Regions from separate parts of the Cobetia sp. MMG027 genome, predicted to be linked through region 3. Evidence: predicted binding sites of a transcription regulator. Region 3 holds the regulator's gene; each other region holds the start of a gene.
The links. The regulator sigma-54, encoded in region 3, starts transcription at its own class of promoters, with help from an activator protein. The targets are predictions, from matches to a motif close to TGGCACNNNNNTTGCTNT.
Positions count from the first base shown of each region.

Region 1: a site for sigma-54 is predicted at 2,292-2,309, ahead of PJK54_RS02610 (HAD-IIB family hydrolase). Genes of this name have one in related genera too.
Region 2: a site for sigma-54 is predicted at 7,039-7,056, ahead of PJK54_RS09810 (amino acid ABC transporter substrate-binding protein). Genes of this name have one in related genera too.

Region 1 covers NZ_JAQJIO010000002.1:133,208-142,810, forward strand. Annotated here, with positions in the region: gene PJK54_RS02600 (TRAP transporter small permease subunit) at 147-788, shown strand; gene PJK54_RS02605 (TRAP transporter large permease) at 788-2,089, shown strand; gene PJK54_RS02610 (HAD-IIB family hydrolase) at 2,393-3,289, shown strand; gene PJK54_RS02615 (glycosyl transferase) at 3,331-4,542, shown strand; gene PJK54_RS02620 (sugar phosphorylase) at 4,661-6,535, opposite strand; gene PJK54_RS02625 (GlsB/YeaQ/YmgE family stress response membrane protein) at 6,754-7,002, opposite strand; gene nrdR (transcriptional regulator NrdR) at 7,309-7,797, shown strand; gene ribD (bifunctional diaminohydroxyphosphoribosylaminopyrimidine deaminase/5-amino-6-(5-phosphoribosylamino)uracil reductase RibD) at 7,875-9,077, shown strand; gene ribBA (bifunctional 3,4-dihydroxy-2-butanone-4-phosphate synthase/GTP cyclohydrolase II) at 9,247-9,603, shown strand, end outside.
Region 2 covers NZ_JAQJIO010000006.1:128,593-138,195, forward strand. Annotated here, with positions in the region: gene PJK54_RS09785 (methyl-accepting chemotaxis protein) at 1-1,509, opposite strand, end outside; gene PJK54_RS09790 (hypothetical protein) at 1,884-2,420, shown strand; gene PJK54_RS09795 (amino acid ABC transporter ATP-binding protein) at 2,565-3,293, opposite strand; gene PJK54_RS09800 (amino acid ABC transporter permease) at 3,372-4,496, opposite strand; gene PJK54_RS09805 (amino acid ABC transporter permease) at 4,507-5,697, opposite strand; gene PJK54_RS09810 (amino acid ABC transporter substrate-binding protein) at 5,927-6,952, opposite strand; gene speE (polyamine aminopropyltransferase) at 7,366-8,229, opposite strand; gene PJK54_RS09820 (VanZ family protein) at 8,501-8,872, opposite strand; gene hemE (uroporphyrinogen decarboxylase) at 8,929-9,603, opposite strand, start outside.
Region 3 covers NZ_JAQJIO010000005.1:121,156-130,758, forward strand. Annotated here, with positions in the region: gene mgtE (magnesium transporter) at 1-783, opposite strand, end outside; gene PJK54_RS08000 (HPr family phosphocarrier protein) at 948-1,217, opposite strand; gene rapZ (RNase adapter RapZ) at 1,204-2,118, opposite strand; gene PJK54_RS08010 (PTS sugar transporter subunit IIA) at 2,215-2,685, opposite strand; gene hpf (ribosome hibernation-promoting factor, HPF/YfiA family) at 2,695-3,003, opposite strand; gene PJK54_RS08020 (RNA polymerase factor sigma-54) at 3,603-5,051, opposite strand; gene lptB (LPS export ABC transporter ATP-binding protein) at 5,424-6,164, opposite strand; gene lptA (lipopolysaccharide transport periplasmic protein LptA) at 6,167-6,745, opposite strand; gene lptC (LPS export ABC transporter periplasmic protein LptC) at 6,844-7,527, opposite strand; gene PJK54_RS08040 (KdsC family phosphatase) at 7,527-8,096, opposite strand; gene PJK54_RS08045 (KpsF/GutQ family sugar-phosphate isomerase) at 8,223-9,191, opposite strand; gene PJK54_RS08050 (calcium/sodium antiporter) at 9,417-9,603, opposite strand, start outside.

The sequences.
Region 1 (9,603 bases), on a different contig from region 3:
CGCTGTCATCGGCCGCGTGACAAGAGTCGCCGGGGCGAGACGTCGACAGGATCAAGACGATCAGGAAAGACGCGGGAGATGATGATCGGCGTGCTCACTGGGCGCGCCGATCCTCCTTGAGCAAGCCAGTTAGCAAGGAATTCGATATGGCAGAACATGATGTGGCGTCGCCGGGCCTGCCGGAGGCGTCGGATGACCACGACCCGAATCTGGGCACGCGCACGCCGCTGGACCGACTGGTCGGCAAGGGCACGCGCGCCGCGGCGTGGCTGGTATTGCTGGCGATGGCGATCAGCGTGTTCGAGGTGGTGATGCGCTATGGCCTCGACTCGCCGACCTCCTGGGTCCACGAGACGGTGATCTTTCTGGTCGCGACCAGCTTCGCGCTGGGCGGGCCGGCGGCGCTGGCCAACAACCGCCATATTCGCGTGCGTGTGCTCTACGACCTGGTCGGCACGCGCTTTCGCTACGTGCTGGACTGCTTCAATGACGTGATGACGCTCGTGTTCTGCATGGCGATGAGTTACGCAGGCTGGGTGATGTTCTGGCGCGCCTCGCACAGCCCGCTGGGCGAATGGCAGCTGGAGCGCTCCGGCACCTCATGGAATCCGCCGTTTCCGGCGCTGACCAAGGGCGTGATCCTGTTCGCGCTGGCGGTGATGACCCTGCAGGCGCTGTGGCATCTCTACCAGACCTTCTTCTCTCCCCGTCCGCCCGAAGGGGAAAGTGACGCTGCTGCCCACACGGCACAAGAGACGCGTACCACGTCAGACAAGGAGCAGCGCTGATGGATATCGCAACGGCTACCATGCTGCTGGTCGGCGGCATCTTCGCGCTGCTGGTCACCGGCCTGCCGCTGGCCTTCGTCACCGGCCTGGTCGCGCTGGCCTACACCTTCGGCTGGTTCGGCCCGATGGCGCTGCCGCTGGTCACCAGTCGTGTCTATGGCTTCGTCACCGAGTATTCGCTGGTGGCGGTGCCGATGTTCGTGTTGATGGCCTCGCTGCTGGATCGCTCGGGGATCGCCAAGGACCTGTTCAATGCCATGCGCGTGATGGCAGGTCGCCTGCCGGGTGGTGTGGCGATCCAGACCATCGTGGTGGCGTTCTTCCTGGCGGCGATGTCCGGCATCATCGGCGGCGAGATCGTGCTGCTGGGGATTCTGGCGCTGCCGCAGATGCTCCGGCTCGGCTATGACAAGCACATCGCCATCGGCGTGGTGTGTGCCGGGGGCTCGCTGGGCACCATGATGCCGCCCTCCATCGTGCTGATCATCTATGGCCTGATCGCCAACCAGTCGATTGCCGATCTGTTCACCGCGGCGATCACCCCGGCCATCGTGCTGATGGCAAGCTATATCCTCTATGTGCTGATCCGCTGCCTGCGCAATCCCGCGCTGGGGCCGGTGATGCCCGAGGAGGAACGGCGTGCCAGCTTCCAGAGCAAGCGTGAGCTGCTCAAGGCCGTCGGCGTGCCGGCGATCATCGCGGGACTGGTGCTGGGTTCCATCTATGGTGGGGTGGCCTCGGTGACGGAGGCAGCGGCGATGGGCAGCTTCGGCGTGCTGGTGGCGGTGATGCTGCGGGGTGAATTCTCCATCACCCTGATGCAGCGTGCGCTGTCCCAGACCATGAACACCTGCGGCATGATCATCTGGATCGGTATCGGGGCGGCGGCGCTGGTCGGGGTCTACAACCTGATGGGCGGCAACCGCTTCGTGTCGAGCATGATTCTCGGCCTCGATATCCCGCCGCTGGCGATCATCATGGTGATGATGGCGATCCTGCTGCTGCTGGGGCTGTTCCTCGACTGGATCGGCATCGCGATGCTGACCCTGCCGATCTTCGTGCCGATCATCGTTCAGCTCGGCTATGACCCGGTATGGTTCGGCGTGCTGTTCGCGGTCAACATGCAGGTGTCCTTCCTGTCGCCTCCCTTCGGGCCTGCCGCCTTCTATCTGAAAGGCGTGGCACCGGAAGGCATCAGTCTCAAGGATATCTTCGTCTCGCTGCTGCCGTTCATCGCCATCCAGCTGTGCGTGCTGGCGATGTTGCTGCTGTGGCCGCAACTGTCACTGTGGCTGGTCTAGTCTCAACAGATGTTGCTGATGGCCGAAGACTCGACGCCCTCGCAGATGCGAGGGCGTCGTCGTTCGTGACGACAGGTTTGCGCTGCAATGTGGCGACGCGACATGCATCAGGGGATTTGTGCTCATTGTTGGTGCAAGCAAGCCGGCGGTGAATCAGAGTTGAGAGTTGAGAGGCCAGACTGTCATTGCGACTGCACCATCTTGGCACATTCCCTGCAATGCTCTTGGCAGGCTTGCCTGGCGCAACGAGACCGCACCGCGGGGATGCCTGGCACGCTGCAGCACTTCATGAGGAGAGTTCACATGTCAGAGACTCAAGCACCGCTGTTGTTGCTGACCGACCTGGATGGCTCGCTGCTGGACCATCACGATTACTCGCCGGGTCCGGCGCGCAGCTGGCTGACCCGCCTGCGTGCTCGCGGCGCCTGGGTCGTGCCCAATACCTCCAAGACCGCGGCTGAACTCACGCCCTTGATGCGCTCGCTGGGGCTGGCGGGTCAGCCCTGGATCGCCGAGAACGGAGGCGTCGTGGCGCTGCCGGCCTCCTGGCTCAGTGCCTATCCACTGGAGGAGGCCAGTGCCCCGGATGCGCACGGCCTGTGCCGTATCGCGGTGGCCATGCCGCGCCGCGCGATTCTCGAGGTGCTGGAGGGACTGAGCGAGGAATTCGCCTTTGAAGGCTTTGCCGCGATGTCGGTGGCAAGAATCAGCGAGCTGACGGGGCTGGGAGAGGCGGATGCGGCGCTGGCGGGGGAGCGTGATGCCAGTGAACCGCTGGTATGGCAGGACGCGCCGGAGCGCCTCGAGGAGTTCCGCACGCGCCTGGCCAGCCATGGCCTCAAGCTGACGCGGGGCGGGCGTTTCCATCATGTGACGGGCGACACTGACAAGGGGGTGGCGGCGCGCTATCTGATCGCGCGCTACCGGCTCTGTGAGCGGGTGCGTCCCTGGACACTGGGCTTCGGTGATGGCGCCAATGATCTGCCATTGCTGGCCGCGGTCGACAACGCTGTCCTGATCCCCAGCGTCGGTGATACCTCACAGCGCGATCGGGAGCTTGCCGAGTATCCGCTACTGGCGGATGAACGCCGCTGTTTTCGCGCCAATCACCCCGGGCCGCAGGGATGGGTCGAGGGATTACGTCACTGGCTGGCCAATGGCCAGCCGGAAGAATGGACATCCAGAGGCCTGCGCGCCTGACGCCTGCCTGATGCGTGTCTTCGGTATGACAAGGAGCTGACATGAGCGATTTTTACCAGAATGGCATCATCACCAACTTCCATAACCTGACCGACCGTCCGGTGGAGGACCTTGAAGCGGATCTGATGCGCTTCTCCCGCAAGCGGCCGATGAGCCTGATTCTGCCCTCGCTGTATTCCGAGCTGGAAGGCCCCGCGCTCAAGCACATCGTCGATGAGCTGGCGCAGGTGCCGTATCTCAGCGAGATCGTGATCGGGCTGGATCGTGCCGACCGCGACCAGTTCGAGCATGCCAAGGAGTTCTTCTCTCACCTGCCACAGCATCACCGTATCCTGTGGAACGACGGGCCGCGCCTGCGTGCACTGGATGAAGAGCTGACCGAGCATGGTCTGGCACCGATGGAGGCCGGCAAGGGGCGCAACGTCTGGTATTGCTCCGGTTACGTGCAGTCATCAGGCATCGCCGAGGCGGTGGCACTGCATGACTGCGATATCGTCACCTATGATCGCGGCCTGCTGGCGCGTCTGATCTACCCGGTCGCCCATCCGCAGTTCAACTACGAATTCTGCAAGGGCTACTATTCGCGCATCGCCCAGGGCAAGCTCAATGGTCGCGTGGCACGTCTGATGGTCACGCCGTTGATCCGTGCGCTCAAGAAGGTCTATGGCCCGCTGCCGTATCTGGATTATCTCGACAGCTATCGTTATCCGCTGTCCGGTGAGTTCTCGATGCGCACCGACGTGCTGGCGGACATTCGCATCCCCAGCGACTGGGGGCTGGAGATCGGCGTGCTGTCCGAGGTGCATCGCAACTATTCCACCAAGCGTCTGTGCCAGGTGGACATCGCCGATGCCTATGATCACAAGCATCAGCCGCTGTCCGAGGAAGATGCGCTGGGCGGCCTCAATCGCATGAGTCTGGATATCGCCAAGGCCATGTATCGCAAGCTGGCGACGCTGGGGGTCGAGATCCATGGCGAGACTTTCCGCACCATCAAGGCGACCTACTATCGCATCGCGCTGGATCTGATCGAGACCTATTACAACGACGCCGTCATGAATGGCCTGACGGTGGATCGTCACAGCGAGGAAGCGGCAGTGGAGCTGTTCGCCGCCAACATCATGGATGCCGGCAGCGCCTTCCTCGACAACCCGCGTGACAAGCCCTTCATTCCGAGCTGGAATCGGGTGCAGTCCGCGGTGCCGGACCTGCTCGAGCGCATGCATGAAGCGGTGGAGCTGGACAACCAGTAACGACACCTTTCACCAACCGCTTTCATGGGTCACGCACGTTGCGGCAGACACGGGAAGGTAAAACGACAACGGGGCTGCCACTGGCAGCCCCGTTGTCGTTGGCAGGCACGTCGTCAGGTCAGACGACCTCGATGGCCGGTGGGCGCACCGACTGCTCCATCAGCCAGGCGGCCTGATAGGGGCGGCGCGCCATGGCGGGGTCGAAGGCCTTGTCATGACACAGGTGGTCGGTCAACGCGAGGCCCTGCCAGCTTTCCGGCAAGGGCAGCACACGCGGCTGGTCGGTGACATTGAGGGCGAACAGCAGGCGACGTCCCTCGTGGGTGACGCGCTCGAAGACGAAGAAGTCCGGCCCCAGGTCGAACACCTGCTGATGGGCATCGGGGTGGAAGCATGGCTCCTCGCGGCGCAGTGCCATGCGGCGCTTCAAGGCATGGAAGACCTCATGGGTCGCGGTGTTGGGGCTGGACAGCAGGGCTTCCAGTTCATCGCGCTGCCACTTGCGGCGGTTGATGGCGCGCAGATGCCCGTCGCGTTCGACCCCTTCCTGGTGATTGGGGGTGGCGGTCAGTGAATGAAGATAGAGGCCGGGAATGCCCTGCAGGCTCAGCATCAGGGTCTGACTGGCGATGAAGCGCTCGATCTGCCACGGGTCCCGTCCACGCCGCGTGCCCTTGAGGGCATCGAAATAGCTGATGTTCAGCTCATAGGGAGTGTCGGCGCGCCCCGGATTGGCGCGCATGCTGACGTAGCCACCGAAGTCGTGCACCAGTCGCACGAGGGTATCGCGCTCATGGTCCGGCAGCAGGCCTTCCAGCGCACGCACGCCGATGCCATCGTGGCTGGCCGTGAAGTTGAAGTAGCTGCATCCCGCCGGCAGAGAGGGCAGGCTGGCGGCCCATTCGGTCAGCGCACTGGCATCCCCGGAGGTCAGGGTATGCAGAGTCAGCGGCGGCAGCGTGAACTGATAGATCATGTGGGCTTCATCGGCCTGGGCGCTGCCCTCGAGGGAGGTCAGGTCCTGCTCGGAAAGGCGGTCGAGGCCGAAATACGACATGTTCTCGGCGTGGGGCACGTTGGTTTCCGTGATCAGCAGGCTGCCGGGGGCCAGATGATCCACGATGGCGCGCAGCAGGCGGACCACGGCATGCGTCTCCGGCAGATGCACGCAGGAGGTGCCCAGACGCTTCCACAGGAAGGCCACGGCATCGAGGCGGATCATGCGCGCGCCCTGCTCGAGGTAATAGAGCAGGATACCGATGAACTCCAGCAGGACGTCGGGATTGGCGAAGTTGAGGTCGATCTGGTCATCCGAGAAGGTTGCCCACAGATGACGCAGGCCACGACGGGTATGCACCGGCGTGAGCAGGGCCGAGGGGCGTGGTCGCACCACGCTGGAGACGTCCGTTTCCGGGTCCATCTCGATGAAGTAATCGCGGCCGGGTTGCACGCCGGCCAGATAATCGGCGAACCACAGCGATTCCCGCGAGCAGTGGTTGATGACGAGGTCCGCCATCAGGTCACGTTGCTCGCTCAGACGCTGGATGTCCTGCCAGTCGCCGAGGGCCGGATTGACCTCACGGTAGTGGATGACGCTGAAGCCGTCGTCGCTGCTCCAGGGGAAGAAGGGCAGGACGTGCACCCCGGAGAGGCAGTCACCCAGACGGCTCGCGAGGAAGTCATTCAGGGTGGCCAGCGGGGCCTCGCCTTCCTGTTGCACGCTGTCGCCGTAGGTGATCAGCCACTGATCACGTTCGCTCCACAGCGGTTCGCCCTCGGGAACCCGGGGGGCAAGACGCGAACGATGCAGCTCCATCAGTGTCTCGAGACGCCGCAGCACCTCATCCTTGCGCTCGGGATAGATCACCGCCAGCAGCGTCTCGGCGTGGCGGGCGAAGGCATCGTTCGAGAGCGGGTGTGACAGGGAGCGTGGGCCCGGTCGAGCGGCGTGTGAGGAAGAGGTGGAAGGATCGGGAGGTGGCATGTCGGGCATGAGCGGTCCTCGAAGTCATCAGTGCATGTGACTTGACCATGCAAGACGACGGCCAGCCCACTGGTGCAGGCTGGCCGTCGTCGAGTCATGGCGGGTGAAACCGGCGGGGAAAGCCATGTGATCAGCTCCTGTCAGGCCATAGAGCCGATCAGGCTCACCCGCACTGCTTGCGAAGTGCTCGCGAAGTGCCTGCGAAGTGCCTGCGAGCGGGTCGCGGGCTACCTGCGAACGACTCGATACAGGATCAGCAGGATGATGGCACCGAGCACGGCGATGACGAAGCTTGCCAGATTGAAGCCGGTGACATCTCCGAAGCCGAGCTGCGTGCCGATCCATCCCCCTACCACGGCACCCAGGATGCCGATGATGCTGGTGACGATGATGCCACCGGGGTCCTTGCCGGGCATGATGACCTTGGCGATGATGCCGGCGATCAGTCCGAAGATGATCCAGGCGATGATTCCCATGTCGCGTCTCCTTGCGTCATTAGTAAGCACTTGGTCGTGAAGATCATTCACTCATGTGGCGAGCATCCTTGTGGGAGTTTCTCGCCGGCCTCGGTTCTCGGGAGTCTATGCGGATTCCTCTTCCGCTCCTCAAGGCTAACGCAGATAGGATCTGACTGACATAGGCTCCCGTGCACGAGTCTTAACGGTTACAATGGCGCCCATTCCATGTCTTTCGGCTGTGCTGCCGTGGCCCGACGCTGCTCGGCAGTACCGGAGGCCGAAGTACGCAACGCCGCCACCTCGCACTCAAGCAGGCTCCCAACAATGCACTGTCCCTTCTGTGGAACTCATGAAACCAAGGTCACGGATTCCCGGCTGGTGGTCGAGGGTGACCAGGTGCGTCGTCGTCGCCAGTGCGCGGCCTGCGGCGAGCGTTTCACGACCTACGAGACGGCAGAGCTGGTCATGCCGCGAGTGGTCAAGGGTGACGGTTCCCGGGAGAGCTTCGATGAGCACAAGCTGCGGGCAGGCATGTTGCGCGCGCTGGAGAAGCGTCCTGTCTCCTCGGAGCTGATCGAGGCGGCTGTCGAGCGTATCCGTCAGCGTCTGCGCGCCACGGGGGAGCGTGAGATCGAGGCGCGCCGGATCGGTGACGAAGTGATGCAGCAGCTCAAGCGGCTGGATCAGGTCGCCTATATCCGCTTTGCCTCCGTCTATCGCCGGTTTCAGGATCTGGACGAATTCCGTGCCGAGATCGACCGCCTCGCCCAGGAGCCCAGTTTCCTGCCCGGCGAGGAAGACAGCCGCTCCTGATCCGCGCATCGCCCGACCGTCCTGCGGTCCGACTGTCGGGGCGGTCCATGTTGTCGTCACACGCCGATAGGTATTGCATGTCCCTCACCTCTCATGACACCGCAGTCGGCCAGGAGCCTGGTCACGATATTCGCCACATGGCGCATGCCTTGCGCCTTGCGCGCCTGGGAAGCTACACCACCCATCCCAATCCAAGGGTCGGGTGCGTGCTGGTCGACCCCGTCACTGACGAGGTGATCGCCACCGGCTTTCATGTGCGCGCCGGGGAAGGGCATGCCGAGGTCAACGCCTTGGCCGCCGCCGGTGAGCAAGCCCTGGGCTGCGTGGCCTACGTGACGCTGGAGCCCTGCTCGCACACCGGGCGAACCGGACCATGCTCACGCGCCTTGATCGCGGCGGGCATCTCGCGGGTGGTGATCGCCATGCGGGACCCGAATCCGCAGGTGGCCGGGCGTGGCATCGCCATGCTTCAGGGCGCTGGCATCGCCGTGACGGTGGGCGTGCTGGAGCAGGAGGCGCGTGCGCTCAATCCCGGCTTCCTGTCGCGCATGGAGCGCGGGCGCCCCTTCGTGCGTCTCAAGCAGGCCATGAGTCTGGACGGTCGCACCGCGATGGCCTCCGGTGAATCCCAGTGGATCACCGGCCCGGAAGCGCGCAGCGCCGTTCAGCGACTGCGCGCACGCTCCAGCGTGGTGATGAGCGGTATCGAGTCGGTCATCTTCGATGATTCGCGCCTCAACGTGCGCGCCGAGCAGCTGGGGCTGGAGGCGCATCCGCTGGGGCTCGAGGCGCTGGTGGCGCGTCAGCCGTTGCGCGTGGTGGTGGATACGCATCTGCGCCTGCCACTGGCGGCGCGAATCCTTGAGCAGGACGGCAGAACCCTGGTGGTCTGTGTCGCGGATGAGACAGCGGCTCAGGCAGAACGGCGCAGACTGTTGGAAGCGGCCGGCGCCGAGGTGCTGGCGCTGCCGGCGGGCCCGGAGGGACGTGTGGATCTCGAGGCGCTGTTGCGCCATCTGGCCGAGCACGAGCAGGCCAATGAGGTCCTGCTGGAGACCGGTGCGGTGCTTGCCGGTGCCATGCTCAGTGCCGGGCTGGTGGATGAGATGCAGCTGTTCATGGCGCCGACGCTGCTGGGCGGGGAGGCGCGTCCGTTGCTGGCCCTGCCCGGACTCGAGCACATGGCGCAGCAGCGGCGGGTCGAGATCCGTGAGATTCGTGCCGTGGGGCGCGACTGGCGCATCACGGCAGTGCCCGACAACGGCGAGCCTGTCGGCTGAACTGACTGAGAGAAATTGCCTGCCAGCGCAAGGACTTGCCGCTGTCTGGCGACAGTGGCGTCGCGGGGCGCTGGCGCAAAACCGGGTGGCGGGGTACCCTGACGCCCGACTTTTTGATAACACGCGTGGGCCGGGCAACCGTCGGCGCGGTCCGAAATGTGGAGCAAGCATGGCGCTATCAGGCATCGCAGCACTCGTCGAGGATATCCGGCAGGGCAAGATGGTCATCCTCATGGATGACGAGGATCGTGAGAACGAAGGCGACATCATCATCGCCGCGGAAGCCGTGACAGCCGAGCACATCAACTTCATGGCGCGTCATGCGCGTGGCTTGATCTGCATGCCGATGTCGCGTGAGCATTGCGAGCAGCTCCAGCTGCCCTTGATGGTGCAGGCCAACGGTTCCGGCTTCGGCACCAAGTTCACGCTCTCCATCGAAGCCACCGAAGGCGTCACCACCGGTATCTCCGCTGCTGATCGCGCACGTACCGTGCAGGCGGCTGCCGCCCGCAACGCCCGTCCGCAG
Region 2 (9,603 bases), on a different contig from region 3:
CGCGATTTCCCGTGAGGCTTCAGAAGAGCGCTGAGCAAGAGTCCGTACCTCGCCTGCCACTACCGCGAAGCCTCGCCCCTGTTCGCCGGCACGCGCCGCTTCAACAGAGGCGTTGAGCGCCAGCAGATTGGTCTGGAAGGCGATGGAATCCATGACACTGACGATCTCGGTGATCTTGCGCGACTCCTCGTCAATCCCCTGCATGGTGGTCACCACCTCGCCGATGACCGCCCCGCCACGGCGTGCCACTTCACTTGCCGAACTGGCCAGGCCATCCGCTTCGCGCGCGGAATCGGCTGACTGGGCCACCGTGCCGGAGATCTGCTCCATCGAGGCGGAGGTTTCCTGCAGATTGGCCGCGGCCTGCTCGGTGCGCGCCGAGAGATCCTGACTCCCCTGACTTATCTCGGCTGCCGCGGTCTGCACCGCACTGCTGGCCAGACGAATCTCGCTCAAGACCCCATTGAGCGTGGAGACAAAGCGATTGAAGGCATTCCCTATTTCAGCGACCTCATCGCGCCCGCTGACCGAGATGCGGCGGGTGAGATCACCCTCGCCAGCCGCGATATCCACAAGCGCATCACGTACCAATGCCAACCCGCGCAAACTGCGGTTGGCGATCCACCACATCACGCCGGCAGCCGCCAGAAGCACCAGCAACGTCGAGATCAACGTGGTCCATAACTGGGCATGAAGCGAGCCATCGGCATCAGCGACATCCAATGCCAATGCCAGCTGCCACTCCACATCCGCCAATGCGGCATTGAACAACCGGTAATCACGCCCATCGATGTCGATCGCAAGCGCTCGCTCACCCGACATGACACGTCTGTCACTGGCCTCCAGCGCGGCGTGCGTCAGTTCAGGCGACAGTGTACTCATGGGAGTCAATACCTTGTCGGCCTCCGGGTGTGCGATCAGCACGCCATCGGAATCCACCAGAAACGCGAAACTGTGAGGGGTCGGAGAAAGACCGGAGACTGTCCGAGTGATGAACTCGAGCGGCAGATCGCCACTCACTACGGCCACCAATTGCCGGCCGCGATAGATTGGAGCGGCAACACTGATTTCCAGCTTGCCACTGGTGGCCCCGACATAGGGAGCGGTAATGACGGGCTTGCCGGCCGCGACGGCGCTCTTGTACCACCCACGTTCTCGCGGGTCATAGCCGGGGCTGGCGGGGCGCCCATCGAAGTAACGAAAACGTCCATCCGGGAAGCCCACGTACGTCTTGCTGAAATCCCCCTGCTTCATCGCCTGCGTCAAGGCGCGCTCGGGGGTTTGCTCGAGACTCCCCGCCGCGATGCCCATCACCGCATTGACGTGTACATCGAACCACTGATTCAGCTGTGCACTGTTGGACTGCAGCAGCCTCTGCTGGAAGTCACTTTCACTTGCATGGGTATTACGGAAGGTGGTCCAGGCATTCAAGCTGCTGACCACGACCAGCGCGACCAGCACGATAGCCACGCAGGCCAGCGTGATACGTGCACGTAATGAAGCAAACATCGGCATTCCTTGGCTGGAGATTCAGCGGGCAAGTGACGAACCGTGACCATCACATTGCTGTGGCGGGGATGGCATTCGTGAATGAGACATGCAGTGCATGCCGCCATGAGTGACTATCGGCACGGCTCATCCTGCCTTTACCCCGCACTCGCCTCCCGGACGCTGTATCGGGCTTTCCATACCACCACGCCATTGCGACACCTGACGGCAGGATCGCGCGATAGCGACTCTCGACCAGAACGACCGACATGGCCGTCGCCACTCCCGGACATGACGCGGCTGGCGAAGTGCGTGCTAACATCCGCTGCACACAGGGCCCGCTCTGCCCTCTTTCTCGCCCTCTCACTCTTTTGCTCTGTTCCGGAGATGTCTCGATGCGCGATCTGCTCCTGATGCGCCGCCCACTGCCCCGCCGTGTGCTGGTCACCGCTCACCTGTCGATTCAGCTGGGCCTTCTGGTCGCGGCTACCGGTTGGACGCTGCAGCACCTGACGCCCATCGGGCCGGACAATTCACTGCTGGCACAATGGCCAGTCCTGTCTCAGGGTGTCGGCGGTTTCCTGCTGGCCTTCGTTCTCACGCGTCTACTGTTCGAGCTGTTGATGGCACCGCATCACGTGATGAGCGTACGTGGCGCCAACCACTCGCTGGATGCAGCCGCGCTTGTCACGCGCTCCATCTCACGTCGCCCTGCCGTGCATGACGATGACGACAGCTGGGTCGGCAAGCCGCGCAGTGTCACCTGGCCGCGCGAGGGCGAAGAGGCATCAGCTGCCACACCGGCGGCACCGACGCCTGCCGAAGCATCGTCCAAGGCCGCCGCCAAGCCGCAGGAACCGAGCCTGGGCGGCGACGATGAGCTTCCGGACACTAGTAGCACCGAGGCACGCAGGACGGAACCCAGCCTCTGATGACACGTCACGATGAGTGACGCTAGGGAGAAGCGAGCACTCACTGACGCTCTTGTAGAAGACATACGAAAACGCCCCGCGTGATTGTCATCACGCGGGGCGTTGTCTTTTCTGCGGCTCACATCATCCGATCAGTCCGTGGCCTCAATGCCCCAGTATCTGGCTGAGGAACAGCTGGGTACGCTCGGACTGCGGATTGTTGAAGAACGGCTCCGGCGCGTTCTCTTCGATGATCTGCCCCTGATCCATGAAGATGACACGATCCGCCACCGTCTTGGCGAAGCCCATCTCGTGGGTCACGCACAGCATGGTCATGCCTTCATTGGCCAGTTCGACCATGACATCCAGCACTTCCTTGATCATCTCCGGGTCCAGCGCCGACGTCGGCTCATCGAACAGCATCACCTCCGGGCTCAGACACAGCGAGCGTGCGATCGCGACACGCTGCTGCTGGCCACCGGACAGCTGCCCCGGGAACTTGTGAGCCTGATCGGCGATGCGCACCCGCTCCAGGTACTTCATGGCTTCGGCTTCCGCCTCGCGGCGTGGCCGCTTCTGTACCCAGATCGGCGCCAGACAGCAGTTCTCCAGCACCGTCAGATGCGGGAACAGATTGAAGTGCTGGAAGACCATGCCGACGTTGCGACGGATCGCCTCGATCTGCTTGATGTCCTGGGTCAGCGGCATGCCGTTGACCACGATATCGCCTTCCTGATGCTCCTCGAGATGATTGATGCAGCGGATCATCGTCGACTTGCCGGACCCTGAAGGCCCGCAGATGACGATACGTTCGCCCTTGCGCACGCTCAGGTTGATGTCACGCAGCACGTGGAAGTCGCCGTACCACTTGTTGAGGCCCTTGAGCTCGATCATCGGGCGCTCATCGGCACCGGTGTTGCCCTGCGAGGCGGATGTTGTCGTTGTCATGATGAAGATTCCTTGGCGCCGTGATCAGCGCTTCTTGTGACCGGTATGCAGCAGGCGCTCGAGATACTGGCTGTAGCGCGACATGCTGAAGCAGAAGACCCAGAAGACCAGCGCCACGAAGGCATAGCCCTCGATGGAGTAGCCCAGCCATTTGGGGTCGGCGAGACCGGCCTGCACGATGGCGAGCAGATCGAAGAGCCCGATGATCAGTACCAGCGAGGTGTCCTTGAACAGGGCGATGAAGGTGTTGACGATGCCGGGGATCATCATCTTGAGCGCCTGGGGCAGCACGATCAGCCCCATGTTGCGCCAGTAGCCCAGCCCCAGCGCCATGCCGGCCTCGGTCTGCCCTTTCGGGATCGCCTGCAGGCCACCACGCACCACCTCCGCCATGTAGGCACTCTGGAACAGGGTGATGCCGATCAGCGCACGCACCAGCTTGTCGAGGTTGACCTCACCAGGCACGAACAGCGGCAGCATCACCGAGGCCATGAACAGCACCGTGATGAGCGGCACGCCGCGCCAGAACTCGATGAACACCACGCAGATGCTCTTCACGATCGGCATCTCGGAGCGACGCCCCAGCGCCAGCAGGATCCCCAGCGGCAGTGCCGCCACGATACCCACCACCGCCAGTACCAGTGTCAGCATCAGACCGCCCCACTCGTGGGTACCGACGATCTCGAGGCCGAAGCTGCCGCCATGCAGCAGGAAGTAGGCAATGAAGGGGAACACCGCCAGGCTGACGATGGCGACCCAGCCCTTGGCCGGCAGCTTCGGAATCGCCAGCCAGGCGATCAGCGCCGCAAAGACGGCGAAGACGATATCGACCCGCCAGGTTTCCTCGCTCGGGTAGAAGCCGTAGATGAACTGATCGAGACGCGCACTGATGAACACCCAGCAGGCGCCCTCCCCCGTGCAGTCCTCACGTGAGGTGCCACTCCAGCTGGCATCGATCAGCGCCCATTGCAGGCTGGGCACCACCAGCAGATAGACCAGATACAGCGCGAACAGCGTGAACAGCGTATTGATCGGTCCGGCGAACAGATTGGCTCGCAGCCAGGCCACCGCACCGATGCTGTCGCTTGGCGCCGGGCGGGAATCGATCATCTTCTCGGTAACCCGTGACAGGGTCTTTTCAATCGACATGGGCAGACCCTCAGCGCTCGACCAACGCCATGCGGGCGTTGAACCAGTTCATGAACATGGAGACCAGCAGACTGATGGTCAGATACACCAGCATCGTCATGGCGATCACCTCGATGGCCTGACCCGTCTGGTTGAGCGTGGTACCCGCGAAGACCGAGACCAGATCGGGATAGCCGATGGCCGTGGCCAGCGACGAGTTCTTGATCAGGTTCAGGTACTGGCTGGTCAGCGGCGGGATGATGACGCGCAGTGCCTGTGGCACCACCACGAGGCGCAGCGTCATGCCACCGGTCAGCGACAGCGCCCGTGAGGCTTCCGTCTGGCCGTGCGGTACCGCCTCGATGCCGGAACGCACGATCTCGGCAATGAACGCCGCGGTGTAGACCGAAAGCGCGACCCACAGGGCGAGGAACTCGGGAACGACCGTAATGCCGCCACGGAAGTTGAAGCCCTTGAGTTCCGGCAGCTCCCAGCTCAGCGGCATGCCCATCGCGAAGTAGGCCAGCAGCGGCGCCACGATGATCAGACCGAGCGAGATCCAGCCCGCCGGCAAGCGCTGACCGGTACGGGCCTGACGCTGGCGGTTCCAGTAGCTGAAGATGCCGCTGGCGACGACGGCCAGCACGAACACGGCAATCACCACCGAGAAGCCGCTGGAGGTGATCGGTGCCGGCACGAACAGACCGCGCACGTTGAGGAAGAAGGCCTCGCCCAGCGACAGCGAACCTCGCGGACTCGGCAGAGTGCGAAGAACGGCGAAGTACCAGAAGAAGATCTGCAGCAGCAGGGGAATGTTGCGGAAGACTTCGATATAGACCGCCGCCAGCCGCGAGATCAGCCAGTTGGGGGAGAGACGGGCGATCCCCATGATGAAGCCGATCACGGTGGCCGCGATGACGCCCAGTGCGGATACCAGCAGAGTGTTGAGCAGACCGACGATGAAGGTATCGCCATAGGTGGACTGCTCGGAATAGTCGATCAGACTTTGCAGAATGCCAAAGCCTGCGGTGTTGTCCAGGAAGGCAAAGCCGGTGGTGATGCCACGGCTTTCGAGGTTGGTCAGGGTATTGCTGACGATGATCGCCAACACGCCGAACACGCCTGCCAACATCAGAAGTTGGAAGATCAGTGCTCGCTTGGCCGGGTCACGCCAGAATGGCGGCTTGACCGTGGCCGGCGGGCGAGAAGCAGGTTGTGTCATACAGGCAATCTCCGCCGGAAAGCTATGCGACTTCCGCCTGCCGCCCTATCGAACGGCAGATCAGTTATCTCTCGGCACTCGAGGAAAGGATCACGGGGAACAGACCAAGCCCCTCACGACGCTGGCCAGGGGAAATGACCGTATGGCCACTTCTCCCTGGCCAGCGTCCTTGCTCAGCCTGCGTCACGGTTCACCCGGCTCGCGCTGGACCTCCAGGCGAGCCGAGGCATCAGCGAACGGGCGGTGCGTACTGGACGCCGCCGTCGGTCCACAGCGCGTTCAGACCACGCTCGATCCCCAGAGCGGAGCCGGTGCCGACATTGCGCTCGAACATCTGCCCGTAGTTGCCCACCTGCTTGATGACCTGATAGGCCCAGTCAGCCGGCAGCCCCATGGCTTCGCCGTAGTTGCCATCGGCACCGACCAGACGCGCGACATTGGGATTGGTATCCGACTTCTTGGCTTCGATGTTGTCGGAGGTCAGGCCCATCTCTTCGGCGTTGATCTGAGCGAACAGGGTCCATTTGACGATGTTGAACCACTGGTCATCGCCCTGACGGACGACGGGGCCCAGCGGCTCCTTGGAGATGACTTCCGGCAGTACCATGGCGGAGGCCGGATCGGAGAGCTTGATGCGCAGGGCGTAGAGCTGGGACTGGTCGGAGGTCAGGACGTCACAGCGGCCCGCTTCGAAGCCCTTGACGGTCTGGTCGGAGGTGTCGAAGACGACCGGTTCGAAGGACATCTCGTTGAGGCGGAAATAATCCGCCAGGTTCAGCTCGGTGGTGGTACCGGACTGGATACAGACCGCCGCGCCATCCAGCTCCTTGGCACTGGAGACCCCCAGGTCCTTGCTGACCATGAAGCCCTGGCCGTCGTAATAGTTCACGCCGGCGAAGTTGAGGCCCAGAGACGTGTCACGCGTGGCGGTCCAGGTGGTGTTGCGCGACAGGACATCGATTTCACCGGACTGCAGCGCGGTGAAGCGTTCCTTGGCCGTCAGCGGGACGTAGCGCACCTTGCTGGCATCACCCAGCACAGCCGCCGCGACACCACGGCAGACATCGACATCCAGGCCCTGCCAGTTGCCGGCGTCATCCGGCGCCGAGAAGCCCGGCAGACCGGTGCTGACACCACACTGGACAAAGCCCTTTTCCTTGACGCTATCCAGAGTCGCGGCACTGGCACCACTGGCTACCGAGGCAGCCAGGAGGGCGGCGCTAGCGATCAGCAGTGGCTTCTTGTTGTTATGCATCTTGAATCCCTCGCGTATGTCTGGAATCCGCTCGGAAACACCCCGAGACGGTGATGGTGCAATGCTGTGCATGGCACCCCTCGACAATAGCAAGCTCCGTTCCAATTTCCGCCTATCGTGTGATCCGCTGCGTTCAACGCTGAAAAAACAGCCGAACGGCAGTGAAAACGGCCAAACCTCCCGATGCCGACCGTCGATCATATGGCGAGACAAGCGTGCAGATAGTGGCGTCTGACGCCTCGTTCGCTTCATATCGGTGCAAAATAAAAACGGCCGTTTCATGACGAAACGGCCGTTCTTGAACTTCCCTGCGCTCCGGTCTGGGGAGTTGCGACCAATGTCGCAGCCACCCTGACTCAACGCTACCGCGCACTGAAACGCATCCTTCACGCCCCGATGCGCTTCTAGATGACTCAGTCTTCCAGCAGACGCTGCATGAAGGGAGGCAGTACCAGGGCGGCACGATGGCCTTCCACGGTATAGAAATCGCGCGCGAAGCTGGCCGCAGCCGCGTCTTCCTCACGGAAGGACTTCACGTCACATCCCTTGCCCGCCAGGGTGCAGCTCCACCAGCCGGACGGGTATACCGGCTGCGGGAACGGCAGGGTCGCGACGCTGTCGAAGCCCGCTTCGCCCATGTCGTTGCGCAGGTCCTTGATAATGGAGTCGGTGTGATACAGCGGCGACTCGCTCTGCTGCACCATCACCCCCCCCTGCTTGAGGATACGGTGGCAGCGCTTGAGGAAATCGGTCTTGAACAGACCTTCCGCCGGACCGACCGGATCCGTGGAATCGACGATCAGCACGTCGATGCTCTCGTCCGGGCAGTTGTCGACCCACTTGACGCCATCCTCGAACAGCAGCTCGGCACGCGGGTCATCATTGGACTCGACCAGTGCCGGGAAGAACTGCTCGGAAGCCCGCGTGACCGCCGGATCGATGTCGATCTGGGTGACCTTCTCCACGCCCGGGTGCTTGAGCACCTCACGCAGGGTGCCACAGTCGCCCCCCCCGATGATGACGACACGCTTGGGGGCCGCGTGGGTGAACAGCGCCGGATGCGACATCATCTCGTGATAGAGGAAGTTGTCGCGGTCGGTCAGCATCACGCAGCCGTCCAGCACCATCAGATTGCCGTAGGTCTCGGTGGCATAGACCTCAAGGTGCTGATAAGGCGTCTGCTCGTCATGCAGCTTGTGGCTGACCTTGAGCGAGAAGGCGCTGCCGTGGCGGTCGAAGATTTCGGTGAACCAGGAGCCATCGAGATGTTCGGTCATGAGAACCCTCACAAGGGATATCGGAGTCGGATATCAAGGTATGAATAAGAGGACGGGACATCAGACCCTCAAGGCCTGAATCATCGACGCACGCGTCATCGGGCGATGCAGTCCTGATCAATCAACAGGACTCAGGCGCAGCACCATAGCCAAAGACACGCGGAGTGGAAAGAGCTTGTGCACGATCTCGAGGCACTGGGGTTGACGCGCGATGACCAACGACTCACCCGCCAGGCCTCTTCTGGCGGGTAGAGGCCTGGCACACGGCCCGTCACAGGCGGCTCAGGCGCACCATCAGACGTCCGCCCAGGTGGCAGCCAAGCCCGGCAAGAATGCCGAGGAAATCCGCCAGCGCATCCAGCACTTCTGCCCCGCGATAGGGAATCACCAGCTGCAGCCCCTCGATGCCAACGCCCAGCAGCAGCAAGGCGGGCAGGATGACAAGACTGCTCAACCCGGCCAGCCGCGTGGTCAGTGCCAGCAAGGCGAAGGCGGAGAAATGCTGCAGCTTGTCCCAGGGGAAGGTCTGCTCCGGGTGAGGCTCACCCGGCGAGAGCGTGCCGAACAGGATCAGCAGCAGGCAGAACAGTGCCACGCACGCCCAGCCTCGCCTCGGCGCGAGGCGTTGCTCCAGCGGCGTCATGCGTGATACCCCGCCATGAAAGACACGGCGGGGCTGTCAGCCATCAGTGACATGGTTCAATCGCGCGCCAGCGGCGTGGCGTTGGCGGTGTCATCCTGATGATAGGCGGGGCTCAGCTCATGCAGAGCGTCCATCAGAGCATTGACGTTGCCCGGGTCAGTGAACTGGCTGATGCCATGCCCCAGGTTGAAGATGTGGCCAGGCCCCTGACCGTAGCTATCGAGAATGCGGCCGACTTCGGCACGAATCGCGGCGGGAGTGCCGAACAGCGCATTCGGGTCCAGATTGCCCTGCAAGGCCACGCGATGGCCGACGCGCGCGCGCGCATCCGACATCTCGGTGGTCCAGTCCAGGCCGACACCGTCACAACCGCTGGCGGCGATGTGCTCGAGCCACTGGCCGCCATTCTTGGTGAACAGGATCACCGGCACGCGATTGCCTTCGCTGTCAGGCTTGAGGCCAGCGACGATCTGCTCCATGTAACGCAGCGAGAACTCGAGATAGGCCGGTGTGGACAGGGTGCCGCCCCAGGTATCGAAGATCTGCACTGCCTGGGCACCCGCCGCGATCTGGGCGTTCAGGTAATCGGTGACGGCCTGAGCGAGGGTGTCGAGCAACTGATGCATGGCTTCGGGGCTGGAATACATCAGGCCTTTCACATGGCGGAAGTCCTTGCTGGAACCGCCCTCGACCATATAGGTCGCCAGTGTCCAGGGACTGCCGGAGAACCC
Region 3 (9,603 bases):
CTCGGCATCGCCGCGGATGACGTCGACCACGTCATCGATGGTGATGCGCCCGAGCAGATTGCCATCACCGCCGACGACAGGCGCCGAGATCAGGTCATGCTTCTCGAACAGCGAGGCGACCTCGCTCTCCGGCATCAATGCCGGAATCACCACGCTGTCGGTATCCATCACCTCGCGCACCGTGACACCGGGGTCAGAGACCAGCAGGCGGTTGATGGGCAGGGCGCCGATGAATTCATCGCGGCGCGAGACGACCAGCAGGGTGTCGGTGGAATCGGGAAGTCGCTCGTGACGGCGGATGTAACGCAACACGACATCCAAGGTGATGTCCGGACGGATGGTGATGGTGTCCGTGTTCATCAAGCCGCCGGCAGTGTCCTCGGGGTAGGACAGCACCGTCTCGACCCGCTGGCGTTCCTGCGCCTCCATGGAGTCGAGGACTTCGAGAATCACGGCATTCGGAAGCCGCTGGAGGATGTCGGCGACATCATCCGGTTCCAGATTCTCGGTGGCGGCCAGGACGTCCTCGGCATCCATGTCCTTGAGGAAGTCGCTCTGGATATCCTCGCCAAGGTATTGGAGCACATCGCCCTGAAGTTCGGCGTCGACCAGCTCCCAGAGCAGGTTGCGCTCCTTGGGGGGGGAGGATTCCAGCAAGTGGGCCACGTCCACCGGTGCCAGGCCGCGATTCAGCATGCGCCTTGCCTGATCCAGCTCGCCACTTTCCAGTGCCTGTGACAGGCGATCAAGTCTTGGCTTGAGTTTGCGTGACGTCTTGCTCATCTGTCGGCTTCCCCTGTCGACATGAAGGACAGCGTTGATTCTACCATTGGCGCAGGGGGGCGCGTCGACAAAAGAAAACACTGTTTTTTATCGGTAGGGCAATCATCGCGGAAAAAGTGGCAGAAAGCCGGCGGGCGGGGGATGTCAGACGGCGTGCGGCGGCGTCATTCTTCCTCTTCGAAGCGCGCCTCGAACAGGGACTCGATCGCAGACAGGGCCTCATCTGCCTGTTCGCCCTCGACATCGATGATCAGCGCCGTGCCACACGGGGCTGCCAGCATCAGCAGCGCCATGACGTTGGCCGCGTTGGCGCGTCGCTCACCGTGACTGACCATGACCGTGGCCTCGAAGGGCGCACAGCAGTTGACCAGCTTGGTGGCAGCGCGAGCATGCAGCCCGCGCTTGTTGGTCAGAACCAGTTCACGACTGGGCATCGTGTGACTCCTGACGGGTATCGCTGATCGCCAGGGCCGTATGGATCCCCAGTTCCCGGTGGCGTAGACGCACCTCAGGAAGCTGCTTGGCGAAATGTTCGGCCAGCTGCTCGCAGAGATAGACGCTGCGATGCTGGCCGCCGGTACAGCCCACCGAAACGGTCAGGTAACTGCGATTGCTGGCCTGATAGGCGGGCAGCCAGCGTTCCAGCCAGCCGGCGATGTCATCCTGCATCGCCTTGACGTCCGGGTAGCGCTGCAGGAATTCCGCCACGCTGTCATCACGACCGGTATCGCTGCGCAGATTGATGTCCCAGTAGGGGTTGGGCAGGCAGCGGGCATCGAACACCATGTCGGCATCGGTCGGCACGCCATGCTTGAAGCCGAAGGACTCGAAGGTGAGTGTCAGATGACGAGAGCTGTGCTGCGCGACCTGTTCGGTGATGCGCGAGCGCAGGTCATGCACGCTGAGGTTGGTCGAGTCGATGACCAGGTCCGCCTTCTGACGAATCGGGGCCAGTGTCTGCTGCTCGATCTCGATGGCCTCGGCCAGCGTGCGGTCATTGTCGCGGGTCAGCGGATGACGGCGGCGGGTCGCGGAATAGCGTTCGAGCAGGACACGGGAGTCCGTGGTCAGGTAGACGACCTGCACATCCATGCCGCTCTGACGAACGCTGTCGAGCAGTTCAGGGAAGCGACTCAGGGCATCGGGGAGGTTGCGCGCGTCAATGGAGACCGCGATGCGCCGGCGGGTGGGGCTGTCCTTTTCCAGCTGCTCGACCAATGGTGCCAGCAGCATGCCGGGCAGATTGTCGATGGCATAGTAGCCAATGTCTTCCAGCGCCTGGAGGGCAATCGATTTGCCGGAACCGGAGCGACCACTGATGATCACGATCTTCATGGAGTGCTCTCCCAGGGCGAGGTCAGCATGAGGTGAAAGCGGAGGGTGCCTGAGGCCAGTCAGCGACAAGCCCGGAGCGAGTCCGGGCTTGCAGGTTCAGCGCGCCGGCAATTCGGCGATGGCCGAGGTCAGGGCTTCGAACAATGCTCGCTGACTGTCTGCCTGGCGCAATGCTGCCCGGTTGGTGGGCGAGTTGAGCAGTTCCGCCACCTGGCCGAGCAGAGTGAGATGGGTGTCATCTGCCTCCTCGGGGACCAGCAGCACGAACAGCAGATCGATGGGTTCGCCATCGATGGCGTCAAAGTCGATGGGGTCACCGAGCTTCATGAACGCCGCGATGGGGGTCTTGCAGTGTGGACTGCGTGCATGTGGCACGGCCACGCCGTGGCCGATGCCCGTCGAACCCAGTCTCTCGCGCCCGATCAGGCGCGAGAAGACTTCCTGGCTGTCCAGGCTGGGAATGTTCTGAGCAATGAAGGTGCTGAAGAATTCCAGCACCCGCTTCTTGCTCCCCCCGGGGACGCCGTAGAGCGTGCGCTCGGGGGGAAGGATCTGATCAAGTGTCATGGCAGAAGGTCAACGGGTCCCGGTGCCCTGAGAGCGAGCCTGGGACTTTTCCTTGTGTTTGACCAGCTGGCGGTCCAGCTTGTCGGCGAGCGCGTCGATGGCAGCGTACATGTTGGGGTCTTCTGCCAGGGCATGGAGGTCGGCGCCAGCGGCGTGCAGGGTGCAGGCAGCCTGTTGGCGTTCCTTCTCGATCGACAGTGTCACCTGAACATTGGTGATGTTGTCGTAATGCCGTTCGAGGCGAGCGAGCTTCTCGTTGACATAATCGCGGAGAGGATCGGTGAGTTCCACATGATGCCCGGTGATATTCACTTGCATGGACACGCTCCTTTATCCAGCGGGTTGCCTTTGAATTGTAACCCTTTTTGACTGCGAGCAAACCCTGATTGAACGCGCGGCCACTTTCTGACTCCGGCCATGGTCTCGTGGCGATCATCTGCTGGCGAGAGCGGCGGTGCCGGTGTACCGAGCGTCTACCCCGACAATGCCCAAGCTTTGAACAAAGATCAACGCTGCGCTGCATCGTGGGGCAAGGCTTGTCTTCAACCCAGCGAGGGATATCAGCAGGTTCTTCATGAGCATCGCCTCGCATCACGGACGGAATGGGGCTCGAGAAACCGGCCGTTTGTGGCCAATGTCAGCATTTACGTCGACGTTCGTGTGGCAGGAGTCGGTGGCGACCCCTGGCTATCTGTCCGTGGGATGTGAGGGAAAAAGAAAGCACTCTGGAGAAAAGTGGCTGGAAAAATAGGCAATTGGGGGCGTGAAGTCACTCACGCAGTCGCAAGGACAGGCATTGCCAACCGGTATTCAGACGACCGATTGGCAGATGATGTCAGGATGGCAGGTGCAAGGGGGCGAGCTTCAGCGCTCCGACGTGTGGAGCCCGCTGGCTTGCGGGTATCCGTTGTCGAGACTCACGCCAAGCGCTTGCGCTCGCTGGAGGAGGGGATGCCCATGGCCTCGCGATACTTGGCGACCGTCCGGCGCGCTACCTCGATGCCATCACTGGCCAGCAGATCCACCAGGCGTGAGTCGGACAATGGCTTGCGCGCCGGTTCTTCCGAGATCAGCTTGCGAATGCGCGCACGGATCGCGGTGCTGGAGTGCGCGTCACCGTTGCCGCTGCCACCCACCTGACTCGAGAAGAAGAACTTGAGTTCGAACACGCCTCTCGGGGTGTGGATATATTTCTGGGTGGTCACCCGCGAGATGGTGGATTCGTGCATCTCGACCACTTCCGCGATGTTGGCGAGGATCAGCGGCTTCATGCCTTCTTCCCCCTGCTCGAGGAAGTCGATCTGGCGCGCCATGATCTCGCGGCCCACCTTGAGCAGGGTGTCATTGCGTGAGGACAGGCTCTTCATCAGCCAGCGGGCTTCCTGAAGATTGTCCTTGAGGAAGGTGTTGTCCGCGGACTTGTCGGCCCGCTTGATGAGGGCGGCATATTCCGGCTGGATACGCAGCTTGGGCAGCGCTTCCGGGTTGAGCTCGACCTGCCAGCCGTGACGCGTATGACGGACCAGCAGGTCCGGGATGACGTAATCACTGGCAGGCTCGCCCCAGGCGGACGCCGGGCGCGGGTCGAGCGCCCGTACCAGACGAATGACGTGATCCAGCTCATCATCATCCAGGCTCAGGCGACGCTTGAGCAGCTTGCGATCGTCATTGCCCAGTGCCTCGAGGAATTGCCGCACCAGACGGCGGGCCTGGGCCAGCAGCGGCAGATCGTCCGGCAGCAGGGCCAGCTGAAGCAGCAGGCATTCGCGCAGGTCTCGAGCGAACACACCGGTGGGATCGAACTGCTGAAGGCGCAGCAGGACCTGCTCGAGTTCCGACGCCTTGAGGCCGGGCAGTCCCTGACCTCGCAGGCCATCGACCAGTTCGTCCAGGCTCATGCTCAGGTAGCCGGCCCCATCCACCGCATCGATCAGACTCTCCGCCATCTGGCGTTCACGCGCATCGAGGTCCGTCATCGCCAGCTGCCAGCGCAGATGGTCCTGCAGGCTTTCGACACTGGTGTTGCGATCGAAGTCCGGCCCGTCCTCGCTCGAGCTTCCGCTGCCGGAACTGGTCAGGCTGCCTGCGTGGTCCTGGTAGAGGTCCGACCAGTCACTGTCGAGAGGGTATTCTTCAGGAATCTCGCTGTTGGTCTCGGAGGTGGAGATCTCGCTCTTGTCCTGTGTCTCCGCGACATCCAGCGACTCGTATTCCTCGTCAAGCTCCAGCATGGGGTTTGACTCGAGCGCCTGCTGTATCTCCTGACGCAGGTCCAGCGTCGACAACTGCAGCAGCTGGATCGCTTGCTGAAGTTGCGGGGTCATGGTCAGGGAAGTGCCGAGTCGAAGCTGCAAGGTGGGTTTCATGGGGTCTGTCATTCACGGCAAAGGAACGTGCATCTACGCTATACCGTGGGTCGGGGCACTGACAAGGGGCAGTCGAGAATATTCAAGCAACTTGCATGCCATGTTGCCACCAAGGTGGTATGGACGTCATGCATTCGAGTGAGGTGTGGCAGAGCAGGAGGGTTCACGGGGAGATCACGCAAGCGCATGTCGAGGCGCTTGCGTGAGGGGGCGGGGAACGAGGCCCCGACAATGAAGCAGGAAGTGGCGGGTGCTGGTGGGTGCTGGTGAGAGCAGAAGAGGTCGGACGGCTCTCGTCAGGCTGACGGCTCTCACCAGGCTGACGGCTCTCACCAGGCTGACGGCTCTCACCAGGCTGACGGCACTCTCGGGCTAGAGCTTGAACTCATGACCCAGGTAGACATCACGCACCTGCTGGTTGGCGAGGATGGTGTCGGCGTCGCCATGCGCGATGATCTGGCCATCGCCCACGATGTAGGCGGTATCGCAGATGTCGAGTGTCTCGCGCACGTTGTGATCGGTGATCAGCACCCCGATGCCGCGGTCACGCAGCTGGCGCACGATGCTCTTGATCTCGCCCACCGAGATGGGGTCCACGCCGGCAAACGGCTCATCGAGCAGCACGAAGTCCGGCTCGGTGGCCAGTGCGCGAGCGATCTCCACGCGGCGGCGCTCCCCGCCGGAAAGGCTCATGCCGGCACTGTCACGAATATGCGTGATGCTGAACTCGTTGAGCAGCTCCTCCAGGCGTGCCTTGCGTCCGTTGCGATCCAGGTCCTTGCGCGTCTCGAGGATCGCCATGATGTTGTCGGATACCGAGAGCTTGCGGAAGATCGAGGCTTCCTGGGGCAGATAGCCGATGCCGGCGCGAGCCCGCTGATGCATGGCGGCGCCGGACAGGTCGTGGTCATCGATGGTCACGCTACCGGCATCCGAGCGCACGAGGCCGACGATCATGTAGAACGAGGTCGTCTTGCCGGCCCCGTTGGGGCCCAGCAGGCCTACGATGTCACCCTGGCGGATTTCCAGCGAGATGTCCTTGACGACCTTGCGACCCTTGTAGGCCTTGGCCAGATGACGAGCGCTGAGGGTACGTGGGCTGGCAGCAGTCATGCTCATTGGTCCTTGCTGGCATTGGCGCCACGTGGCGTCAGGGTCATGTGGACGCGTGACCCCTCGGAGGATGAGGCATCGGTGCCATTGCTGGCATTGACCTGGCGCTTGTCCAGGAAGTATTCCACGTAGCCGCCTTCGAAGGTGTCGTCGCCTTTCTCCAGACGGGCATCGCCGACCAGTTCCACCCGGCGCTCCAGCGCGTGGTAGCGAATGGTATTCGCCCAGCCCTTGACCAGTCGCTCGTCGGTATCGGGTTTCTGCTCCATGTAGGCGCGCTGGCCGGTGGCCTTGACCAGGGAGATCTCGCCGCTGTCGGCGCGACTGATGTCAACGCGCGCGGCATCCAGCTTCATGCTGCCCTGGCGCATTTCCACGCGACCGGTATAGGTGGCCGTGCCGGCCTTGTCATCCAGTGACAGTGAGTCGGCGGCAATGTTGATCGGCTGGTTGGCATCGCTGTCCAGCGCCAGTGCGGTCGGGGAAAGCGTCGTCATGCCAAGTGCCAGGCCAAGGGCCATGACACCGGGTCTGAGTGTCTGGCGCCAGACCGTCAAGGGCGTGAGAGTCGTTGAAGTCATGGAGTGCTCCTTGGCAGAACTGGTAAGGCTTCACGATCACTCAGGCCATCGTGAAGCGGAAATCGGAGAGAGAGGATTCGGCGCATGCAGGGGTGCGCTCACTGATCCTTGGCCGGCGCGGCATCGAAGGTGCTGGAGACGCGGCCATCATCGTCACGGGTGGTGTCATTGCCGGTGTCGAGAGTCTCGGCTTCCCGGGCGGCATCGCTCTTGCCCTTGCCGGGTTGCAGGGTACTGCGGACGCGGCCTTCCAGCTGGGCGGAATCCTGAGAGAGGTCAGCGCTGAAGCGGTCACTCTCGACGCGTTGACCATTCTGGGTGATCACCACCGGCACGTCACTCCAGGCACGGTTCTGCTCACGACTGTAATGCAGCACGTCGGTGTCCAGTGTCCAGGCATCCGAAGGCTGGCGTAGTCTGGCATTGCCCTCGAGGGTGAAGGTGTCGCCGCCGGCGCTCAACACGCCACTGTCACCCGTGGCGTACCAGCGACGGTCTTCGCTGTCGTTGGTCCGGATCTTCGGTGCCTGCGCACGTGTCACGTCATCGCCTGGCGTGTGTTCGATGTGCGGGGAGGTCATCGACTGGATCGACACTCCCCGCGCATCGAAGCGCGTCATGTCAGCCCCGTCGAGATAGTAATCCGGCTCATCACTGCTGGCGTCGACATCCACTGTCGATTCCAGACTGTTGCGCTGCTCGATCAGGGCCATGACGCCGCCGACCAGCAGGAGCAGCAGCATCAGCCACAGGCGCGGAGAGGGACGGGGAAGACGTGGCATCAGGCGCGCGACTCCTGCAGATAGGTATCCAGCACCGAGGCCCAGTGGCCCTGTGCCTTGAGCAGCAGATCACAGATCTCGCGCACGGCACCATCACCGCCCTGACGAGTGGTCACCCAGTTGGCTTCACTCATCACATAGGGCATGGCGTTGGGAACGCTGACCCCCAGACCGACGCGACGGATGGCTTCGCGATCCGGCAGGTCATCTCCGCAGTAGGCCACGTCATCCAGCGCGATATCGTGCTCGCGACACAGGTTGGTCAGCGCGACCAGCTTGTCCTCGCGGCCCTGAATGACGTCCTGGATACCCAGCTCCTTGGCGCGACGTTCCACCATCGGCGAGCTGCGACCCGTGATCAAGGCGACCCGGATACCGCTGCGCAGGATCAGCTTGAGGCCGTGGCCATCCTGGACGTGGAAGCTCTTGGTTTCCACGCCATTGGCATCGTAGTGCAGCCGGTTGTCCGTCAGCACGCCGTCCACATCCAGCGCTAGCAGGCGCACGCGACGTGAGCGGTCGATGATGTCCTGGGGATAGTCCTCCGCCAGGGAAGTGATGTCATTCATGGTCTTTCTCCTCGCATTCCGTGCATGCGTGACGCATTCCTGTAGGCGACGACCGCCAACGGTTGCGTGCTGCCCTCGCCAGACTCACGGGACTGTCGTGCAGAGACAGCAATCCCGCGGGGGAGTTCAGATCACGCCGCTGGCCAGCAGGCCGTGCATGTGGATGGCGCCGATCGGGTGCTCATCCTCGTCACAGACTACCAGAACGCTGATGCGGTTTTCTTCCATGATGCGCACCGCCTCGGCGGCCAGCATGCTTGAGCGGATGGTCTTGCCACCGCGCGTCATGACGTCATCGACCTTGAGCGCACGCAGATCGCCGTGCTGGTCCAGGGTGCGGCGCAGATCCCCATCGGTATAGACGCCGACCAGATGCTCGTCCTCGTCGATCACGCAGGTGAAACCCATGCCCTGGCGGGTGATCTCGAGCAGCGCATCGCGCAGCGGGCTGCCCAGCGCCACGCGTGGCAGGGCATCGCCTTGATGCATGACGTCCTGGACGCGCAGCAGCAGTCGCCGCCCCAGACTGCCACCGGGATGAGAGAGTGCGAACTCCTCGGCGGTGAAGCCGCGGGCTTCCAGCAGTGCCACGGCCAGCGCATCCCCCATCACTAGTGCGGCGGTCGTGGAGGCCGTCGGTGCCAGGTTCAGCGGACAGGCCTCCTGGGCGACGCTGGTGTCCAGGTGTGCGTCTGCATCACGCGCGAGCGTCGAGCCGGGCTTGCCGGTCATCGAGACCAGCGGCGTCCCCATGCGCTTGAGCAGTGGCAGCAGGGCGGTGACTTCGGCGGTTTCACCGGAATTGGACAGTGCCAGCACCGTGTCCGACGAGGTGATCATGCCGAGATCCCCATGGCTGGCTTCGCCGGGATGCACGAAGAACGCCGGCGTGCCGGTGCTGGCCAGAGTCGCCGCGATCTTGCTGGCGATATGGCCGGATTTCCCCATGCCGGTGACGATCACCCGGCCCTTGGTCGCCATCATCAGCTGGCAGGCATGATCGAACTCTGCATCCAGTTGGTGCTCCAGTGCCGCGATGGCGGCGCCCTCGATCGCGAAGGTGCGTCGGGCGCTGGCGCGGAAATCCGCCTGCATGGCGGCGTGATCGCGGCCGCTGGAGGGCGAATCATCGGCAGTGGAAGACATGTCGGAGGTGGCGGGCTGGATTCTGGAGGACTTGGTCATGTTCAGATTGTTGCCTGTGTGTGGCCAGGACTCAAGGTGCGTGAGAGAGGCGTCACTCACGCGCTGCAACGCCTCGGGCGTGATGCTGACATGGGGCGGATGGCCTGATCGTTCCGGCCTGTCCGCCTACAGGCGTCAGCGAGTCAGGCTGATGGCAAGCCAGGCCGTGTAGCCGAGGTAGCAGGCCAGCAGCACCAGCCCCGGACCACGGCCGATGCGGCCGCGACGCTGCCAGATGAGCAGGGCGGCCAGCATCAGGGTCAGACCGAGCATCACCGGGTAGTCGCGACTGATGGCGCTGCCATCCACCGGTCCCGGTGCC